2 regions of the Streptomyces sp. NPDC091280 genome follow, and region 1 is predicted to be linked to the other one. Evidence: riboswitches for the same ligand, from Rfam matches in the RefSeq annotation. Region 1 holds a riboswitch; the other holds the start of a gene.
What was found. A riboswitch is a leader RNA that binds a small molecule or an ion and turns the genes downstream of it on or off. The one in region 1 is predicted to bind glycine.
Positions count from the first base shown of each region.

Region 1 (3,398 bases):
CACCGGGTCCTGTGTCACGTCCAGGAGGACCAGGTTGACCGGCCATGTGACCTCGGTCCTGGTGAGGGCGCGGGACAGGGCGTCCATCGGGACCGCCCTCAAGTCGCCCTCCCAGCTGGTCAGTTCGACGCCCACGAACATCACCGGGTCGGCGGTCTCGATCGCGGCGAGGCAGCGGCGGGCCGTACCGACCACGCCGGTGGCGGCGAACTCGGCGGAGGCGGCGGCGAGGAAGTCGACCGGGTCGTCCTGCCAGTCGGGCTCGAAGAGCCGGACCCGGCCGCCGCTGGTGGGGCCGTCGAGGGCGGTACGGCCGACGCGGCACAGCTCGGCGACGGCGGCGGGCGGGAGCGGGATGCCGACCACGCCGTCCGGGTTCACCGCGATGCCCACCTGCGGGGGCAGCCCGCGCGCGAACTCCACCGCGGGCGCGATCGTGAACGACAGATGCGAGCCGACGACCTGGCGGAACTGCTCCTCGGAGCTGAAGACCGGCACGAAGGCCTGCCCCTCGATGTCCAGCGTGGGCAGGTCCAGCGGTCCGCTGTGCGGGCCGCCGCCGCTGGGCAGCGGGACCCACACGAAGCTGCGGGCCAGCACCTCGATGATCCGGCCGCCGGCCGAGGGCAGGCCGAGGGAGACCGAGAGCACCTCCTCCAGCTCGTTGCCGGGCCATCCGCCGTGCGGATGCGGGTGGGGGTACGCCTGACCGGGGAAGCCCGCCGGAATGTCCATCTACCTACCGCCTGCTGGTGAAACCGCCTGCTGTGAACGTGCCGTGGCAGAAAAGGCTAGCGGCTCAGTCCGCGAAGTCGATCCGGCGCAGCACGTCCGCCGCGTCCCGGTCCAGCAGCACCGCCGAGCCCACCCCGTGCGGCAGGTCGCCGCGCTCCACGGCGCGCAACAGGCGGGCGGCGGCCCGGCGGTGGCGCAGGAACGCGTACCGCGAGACGCCCCGGCCGCGCTCGCGCTGTCCGTCGAGCGCGATGTCCGGGCCGACGTCGAGGAACACCAGGTGCAGGGTGCCGCCCCGCCGGTGCGCGGCGCGGGCCAGCCAGCCGCGCACCCAGCTCTGGGTGCCGCAGTCGTGCACCACGGCTCCGGACGCGGAGCGCAGGGTGCGGCGCAGTCCGGCGTAGTGCGCGAGGCGGACCAGCGGGCGGTACACCGCGTACGGAAGGGGGCCCGGGACGCCGGACATCCGGGCGTCCCAGCGGTCCCGGGTGTCCTGGCTGTCGACGCGGGCGCTGTCGGCGGTCACCGCGCGCCGCATCAGCGTGGACTTGCCGCTGCCGGGCAGGCCGGTGACGACGACGAGATCGCGGGGGCCGAAGCGGAGTCCGTGCGGGCTGCGGCCGGCCCGCTCGCGGAGGTCGCGGACGACCGGTGCCGGGCGGGCCGGGCACGCCTCCCGGGCCGGGGCCGTGGGCTGCTTCGGCAGCGCGACGGCCGAGGTCGTGGCGTACACCGTGGTCCTTGTCACCGTGATCGTCCTCCCTGGGGGTTCAGGAAAGGTTCTCCCCACTGAACGTAAAGAGAAGGTAATGCACGGTGTCTCGCGGTTCCGTTCGCTTCCGGCCACAGGCCTGTTACAAAGCCTGTGCGATGATGTGCGCGCCTAACTGCATACCGGCCGCTTGAATCCGCGCGGGAGAGTCCCCAGGCAACGATCCGTTGCCGGGGCGCCGAAGGAGCAAGTCCCTCCCTTGAATCTCTCAGGCCCAGTTACCGCGCGGGCGAGGCACATCTGAAAAGCGGACCGCCCGTCCCGGTGGTCCCACCCAAGGTGCAACCCATGGCCCGCGCGGTCATGGCGAACCTCTCAGGTCCCGATGACAGATGGGGAGGAACGACCTCGCCGTCATGCCTTGGGAGAACGACCGATGAGCAGTACCGCCACCCCCGAGAAGCGCCGCACCGCGCTCGACGCGCTGCACCGCTCGCTCGGTGCGACGATGACCGACTTCGCCGGCTGGGACATGCCGCTGCGCTACGGCTCGGAGCGCGACGAACACCTCGCCGTCCGCACGAAGGCAGGCCTCTTCGACCTCTCCCACATGGGCGAGATCACGGTCACCGGACCGCAGGCCGCCCGGCTCCTCGACCACGCGCTCGTCGGCAACATCGCCTCCGTGGGCGTGGGCCGCGCCCGCTACACCATGATCTGCCGCGCCGACGGCGGCATCCTGGACGACCTCATCGTCTACCGGCTCGCGGAGAGCGAGTACATGGTCGTGGCGAACGCGTCGAACGCGCAGACCGTCCTGGACGCGTTGACGGAACGCGCGGAGGGCTTCGACGCGATCGTCCGCGACGACCGGGACGCCTACGCCCTGCTCGCCGTCCAGGGCCCCGAGTCCCCCGGCATCCTCGCGTCGCTCACGGACGCGGACCTGGACGGCCTCAAGTACTACGCCGGTCTGCCCGGCACGGTCGCGGGCGTCCCCGCGCTGATCGCCCGCACCGGCTACACCGGCGAGGACGGCTTCGAACTGTTCGTCGCCCCCGCCGACGCGGAGAAGCTGTGGGAGGCGCTGACCGAGGCCGGGGCCCCGGCCGGGCTCATCCCCTGCGGCCTGTCCTGCCGGGACACGCTCCGCCTGGAGGCCGGCATGCCGCTGTACGGCCACGAGCTGTCGACCTCCCTGACCCCCTTCGACGCCGGACTCGGCCGGGTCGTGAAGTTCGAGAAGGACGGCGACTTCGTCGGCCGCGCCGCCCTGGAGGCCGCCGCCGAACGCGCCGCCTCGCAGCCGCCGCGCGTCCTGGTCGGCCTGATCGCCGAGGGCCGCCGCGTCCCGCGGGCGGGCTACTCCGTCGTCGCCGACGGCGAGGTGATCGGCGAGATCACCTCCGGCGCCCCCTCCCCCACCCTGGGCAGGCCGATCGCCATGGCCTACGTCGACGCCGCGCACGCGGCGCCGGGCACGGCCGGTGTCGGTGTGGACATCCGGGGCAGCCACGAGCCGTACGAGGTCGTGGCGCTCCCCTTCTACAAGCGCCGGAAGTGACAGTCGTCGTAGCGTCGGGTCCGTGACCGGGGCGGATCGCCCCCGCTCGACGAGTCCTTCCGCATTCCCCCCTTCACCAGCAGTCCCCCGCGTACAGGAGAATCCACGCCATGAGCAACCACCCCGAGAATCTGCGGTACAGCAAGGAACACGAGTGGCTGACGGCCGCCGTCGACGGTGTCTCGACGGTCGGCATCACCGAGTTCGCGGCCAACGCGCTCGGTGACGTCGTCTACGCCCAGCTCCCCGAGGTCGGCTCCACGGTGACCGCGGGCGAGTCCTGCGGCGAGCTGGAGTCCACGAAGTCGGTGTCGGACCTGTACGCGCCGGTCACCGGCGAGGTCGTGGAGATCAACACGGCCGTCGTGGACGAGCCCGCGCTGGTCA
Region 1 covers NZ_JBIVUZ010000014.1:304,617-308,014, forward strand. Annotated here, with positions in the region: gene ACIQPR_RS37715 (enhanced serine sensitivity protein SseB) at 1-735, opposite strand, end outside; gene ACIQPR_RS37720 (AAA family ATPase) at 800-1,489, opposite strand; glycine riboswitch at 1,639-1,741, shown strand; gene gcvT (glycine cleavage system aminomethyltransferase GcvT) at 1,884-3,011, shown strand; gene gcvH (glycine cleavage system protein GcvH) at 3,122-3,398, shown strand, end outside.

Region 2 (3,398 bases), on a different contig from region 1:
ACGACACCTTGTCGTACCCGGTGACCTCGGCGAGCCGCTCCTCCAACTCCCGGATGAGCGTGAGGTATCCCTGCGCCTGCTCGGCGGGCGCGAAGGGGTGCAGCTGCCCGAACTCGGGCCAGGTGACAGGCTCCATCTCGGTGGTCGCGTTGAGCTTCATCGTGCAGGAGCCCAGCGGGATCATGCCCCGGTCGAGCGCGTAGTCGCGGTCGGCCAGCTTTCGCAGGTAGCGCAGCATCGCGGTCTCGGAACGGTGGTCCCGGAAGACGGGGTGCGTGAGGTACGCGTCGGTCCGCAGCAGCGCCTCGGGCAGCGTGTCCTCGGCACTCGCGTCCAGCGCCTCGATGTCTCCGTCGACCCCGAACGCGGTCCATACGGCGGCCAGTTGGGCACGCGTGGTGGTCTCGTCGCAGGCGATCGACACCTGGTCCGCGTCCACGAGACGGAGGTTGACGCCGTCCTCGCGGGCGGCGGCCACGACCTCGGCGGCCCGGCCGGGCACGCGTGCGGTCAGCGTGTCGAAGTAGCCGCCGTGCACGACCTCGACCCCGCCGGCGGTGAGCCCGGCGGCGAGGATCGTGGCGTAGCGGTGCGTGCGCCGCGCGATGCCCCGCAGCCCGTCCGGCCCGTGGTAGACGGCGTACATGCCGGCCATGACGGCCAGGAGCACCTGGGCGGTGCAGATGTTGCTGGTGGCCTTCTCACGGCGGATGTGCTGCTCGCGGGTCTGGAGGGCGAGGCGGTAGGCCTTGTGTCCGTCGGCGTCGACGGAGACTCCGACGAGCCGGCCGGGCAGGCTGCGGGCGAACTTCTCGTGCACCGCCATGTATCCGGCGTGCGGCCCGCCGAAGCCCATCGGCACCCCGAAGCGCTGGGTCGTACCGACCGCGATGTCCGCGCCCAGTTCGCCCGGCGACTTGAGCAGGGTGAGCGCGAGGAGGTCGGCGGCGACGGTGACGAGAGCTCCGAGTCCGTGCGCCTGCTCGATCAGCGGCTTGAGGTCGCGTACGGCACCGGAGGCGCCCGGGTACTGCACGAGCACGCCGTTGATCTCGCGCTCGGCGAGGTCGGCCGGGATGCCCTCGGCGAGGTCGGCGACGACGACCTCGACACCGGCCGGCTCGGCGCGGGTCTCGATCACGGCGATGGTCTGCGGCAGCGCGTCCGCGTCGACCAGGAAGAGGCCCTTCTTGTTCTTGCCCATGCGCCGGGACAGGGCCACGGCCTCGGCGGCGGCGGTGCCCTCGTCGAGCAGGGAGGCGCCGGAGGTCGGCAGCCCGGTGAGGTCGGCGACCATGGTCTGGAAGTTCAGCAGGGCTTCGAGCCGACCCTGCGAGATCTCCGGCTGGTACGGCGTGTAGGCCGTGTACCAGGCCGGGTTCTCCATGACGTTGCGCAGGATCACGGGCGGGGTGAACGTGCCGTAGTACCCGAGCCCGATCATGGAGCCGAGGACCTCGTTGCGGTCCGCGAGGGAGCGCAGTTCGGCCAGCACCTCGGCTTCGGTGCGGGCACCGGGCAGGTCCAGGGAGTCGGCGTTCTTGATCACATCGGGGACCGCGGCGGCCGTGAGCTCGTCGAGCGAGCCGTAGCCGACCTGCGCGAGCATCTTGGCCCGTGCTTCCTGGTCGGGGCCGATGTGGCGCTGCTCGAACGGAATGCCCTGTTCGAGCTCGGAGAGCGAGGGGCGAGGGGCGGTCATTTCGGGAGGCCTCCTGGTCGGACACGACCTTCGAGGGCACCACGACAGTGGGGTGCCCGGACGGCCTCCCCCTCTGTCATCTCAACCTGAGAGCTTCACCGGCCACCCGAAGGTCACCGGTTTTCACCGTCGGTGAGAGCGAGGGCCGTCGCCGGCACCCGCCCTGCTTTCCAGAGTGACCTCGTCCGTGCGGTACGTGAGCCTGAGAGATTCCGGGGAGGATTTGCTCCTTCGGCGCCTCCGATGAAGTCTGGAGGACTCTCCCGCACGGGGTCAGCAGCCGCTGGCCAGCCTACCAGCGAGCGACGAAGCCGGGCCTTCGAGTGGCCACCGGCCCGAATGTGCTCTTTTGTAGAGTTTACGGATGAGTTGCGACCAGGAGGAGGGCCCGTGCAGACCGATATCGATCCGCGCAACCTGATCGGCCGCAAGGCGTTCGACCGCACCGGCGCCAAGATCGGCACGATCGACGAGGTCTACCTCGACGACGCGACCGGCGTGCCGGAGTGGGCGGCCGTACGCACCGGCCTGTTCTCCAGGGACGCCTTCGTCCCCCTGGAGCCCAGCGAGCTGATCGAGGGCACGCTGCACATCCCCTTCGACCGCTCCCTGATCAAGGACGCCCCCGACTTCGGCGTGGGCCGCCATCTCTCCCCCGACCAGGAACTCCAGCTCTACCACCACTACGGCCTGGACGTGGCCCCGCCGCCGTCCCTCCCGGACAGGGACTTCGGCAAACTGGCGGGCTCGGACGACGGCTGAGCCGAAACGGCGGGCGGGCCGACGGGTCTTCGGTCCTCCGGGGGCGGCACCAACTGCCCTGACCCGTCGGCCGGTTCACCCGTGTCCAGCGTCACCAACGGCAACGGCTGAGCCGGCTCCAGCTCGGGATCGTCCGTCCTGAACGTCCGGACCCGCCCCGGTCCGACATCTCCCGGCGTCTCGAACCGCACGGTGACCCGCCCCAGCCCGCTGCCCTGCACCCACCCGTGCCCGAACCCGCGGTGGTGCACATCGTGCCCCGCGGGCCAGCGTCGCTCCACGAGCGCGGGCTGCTCCCCCTCACCGTCCTCCTCCTCGGTGTGCTCCTCCTCAAGAAGGTCGACCTGCTCCCCCGCCGCCTGTGCGAACAGGTCCTCCTGCGTGTAGTCGGCGAGCCCGGAGACCCCGACTCCGAGCAGCCGCACCCCACCCGTGGTGTCCACGGAGTCCAGCAGCCGGGCCGCAGCCTCCCGCACCACACCGGGGTCGTCGGTGGGCCCGCGCAACGTCTCGGACCGGGTCAGCGTCGAGAAGTCGTACCGCCGCACCTTGAGCACGATGGTGCGCCCCGACAGGCCGGCGCCCCGCAGCCGCCGCACACACCGGTCGGCGAGGCGCTGCACCTCCAGTCCCACCCGGACCCGGTCGTGGATGTCGACGTCGTAGGTGTCCTCGACCGACACCGACTTGGTCTCCCGCTCGGCCACCACGGGCCGCTCGTCGTGGGCCAGCGCCATCGCGTACAGCGCGTGCCCGTGCGCCTTGCCCACCAGCCGTACGAGCTCGTCCTCGCCCGCTTCGGCGATCTCGTCGACCGTGGTGATCCCGGCCCGCCGCAGATGGTCGCCCGTGGCCGGTCCGACCCCCGGCAGCGTGCGCACCGACAGCGGCCCGAGCAGGGTCCGCTCGCTCCCGGGCTCGATCAGCACCAGCC
Region 2 covers NZ_JBIVUZ010000015.1:9,291-12,688, reverse strand. Annotated here, with positions in the region: gene gcvP (aminomethyl-transferring glycine dehydrogenase) at 1-1,702, opposite strand, end outside; glycine riboswitch at 1,883-1,978, opposite strand; gene ACIQPR_RS38000 (PRC-barrel domain-containing protein) at 2,093-2,464, shown strand; gene ACIQPR_RS37995 (DNA polymerase IV) at 2,386-3,398, opposite strand, start outside.
Region 2: it holds a riboswitch for glycine, as region 1 does, so the genes downstream of both, gcvP (aminomethyl-transferring glycine dehydrogenase) here and gcvT (glycine cleavage system aminomethyltransferase GcvT) in region 1, are expected to answer to the same signal.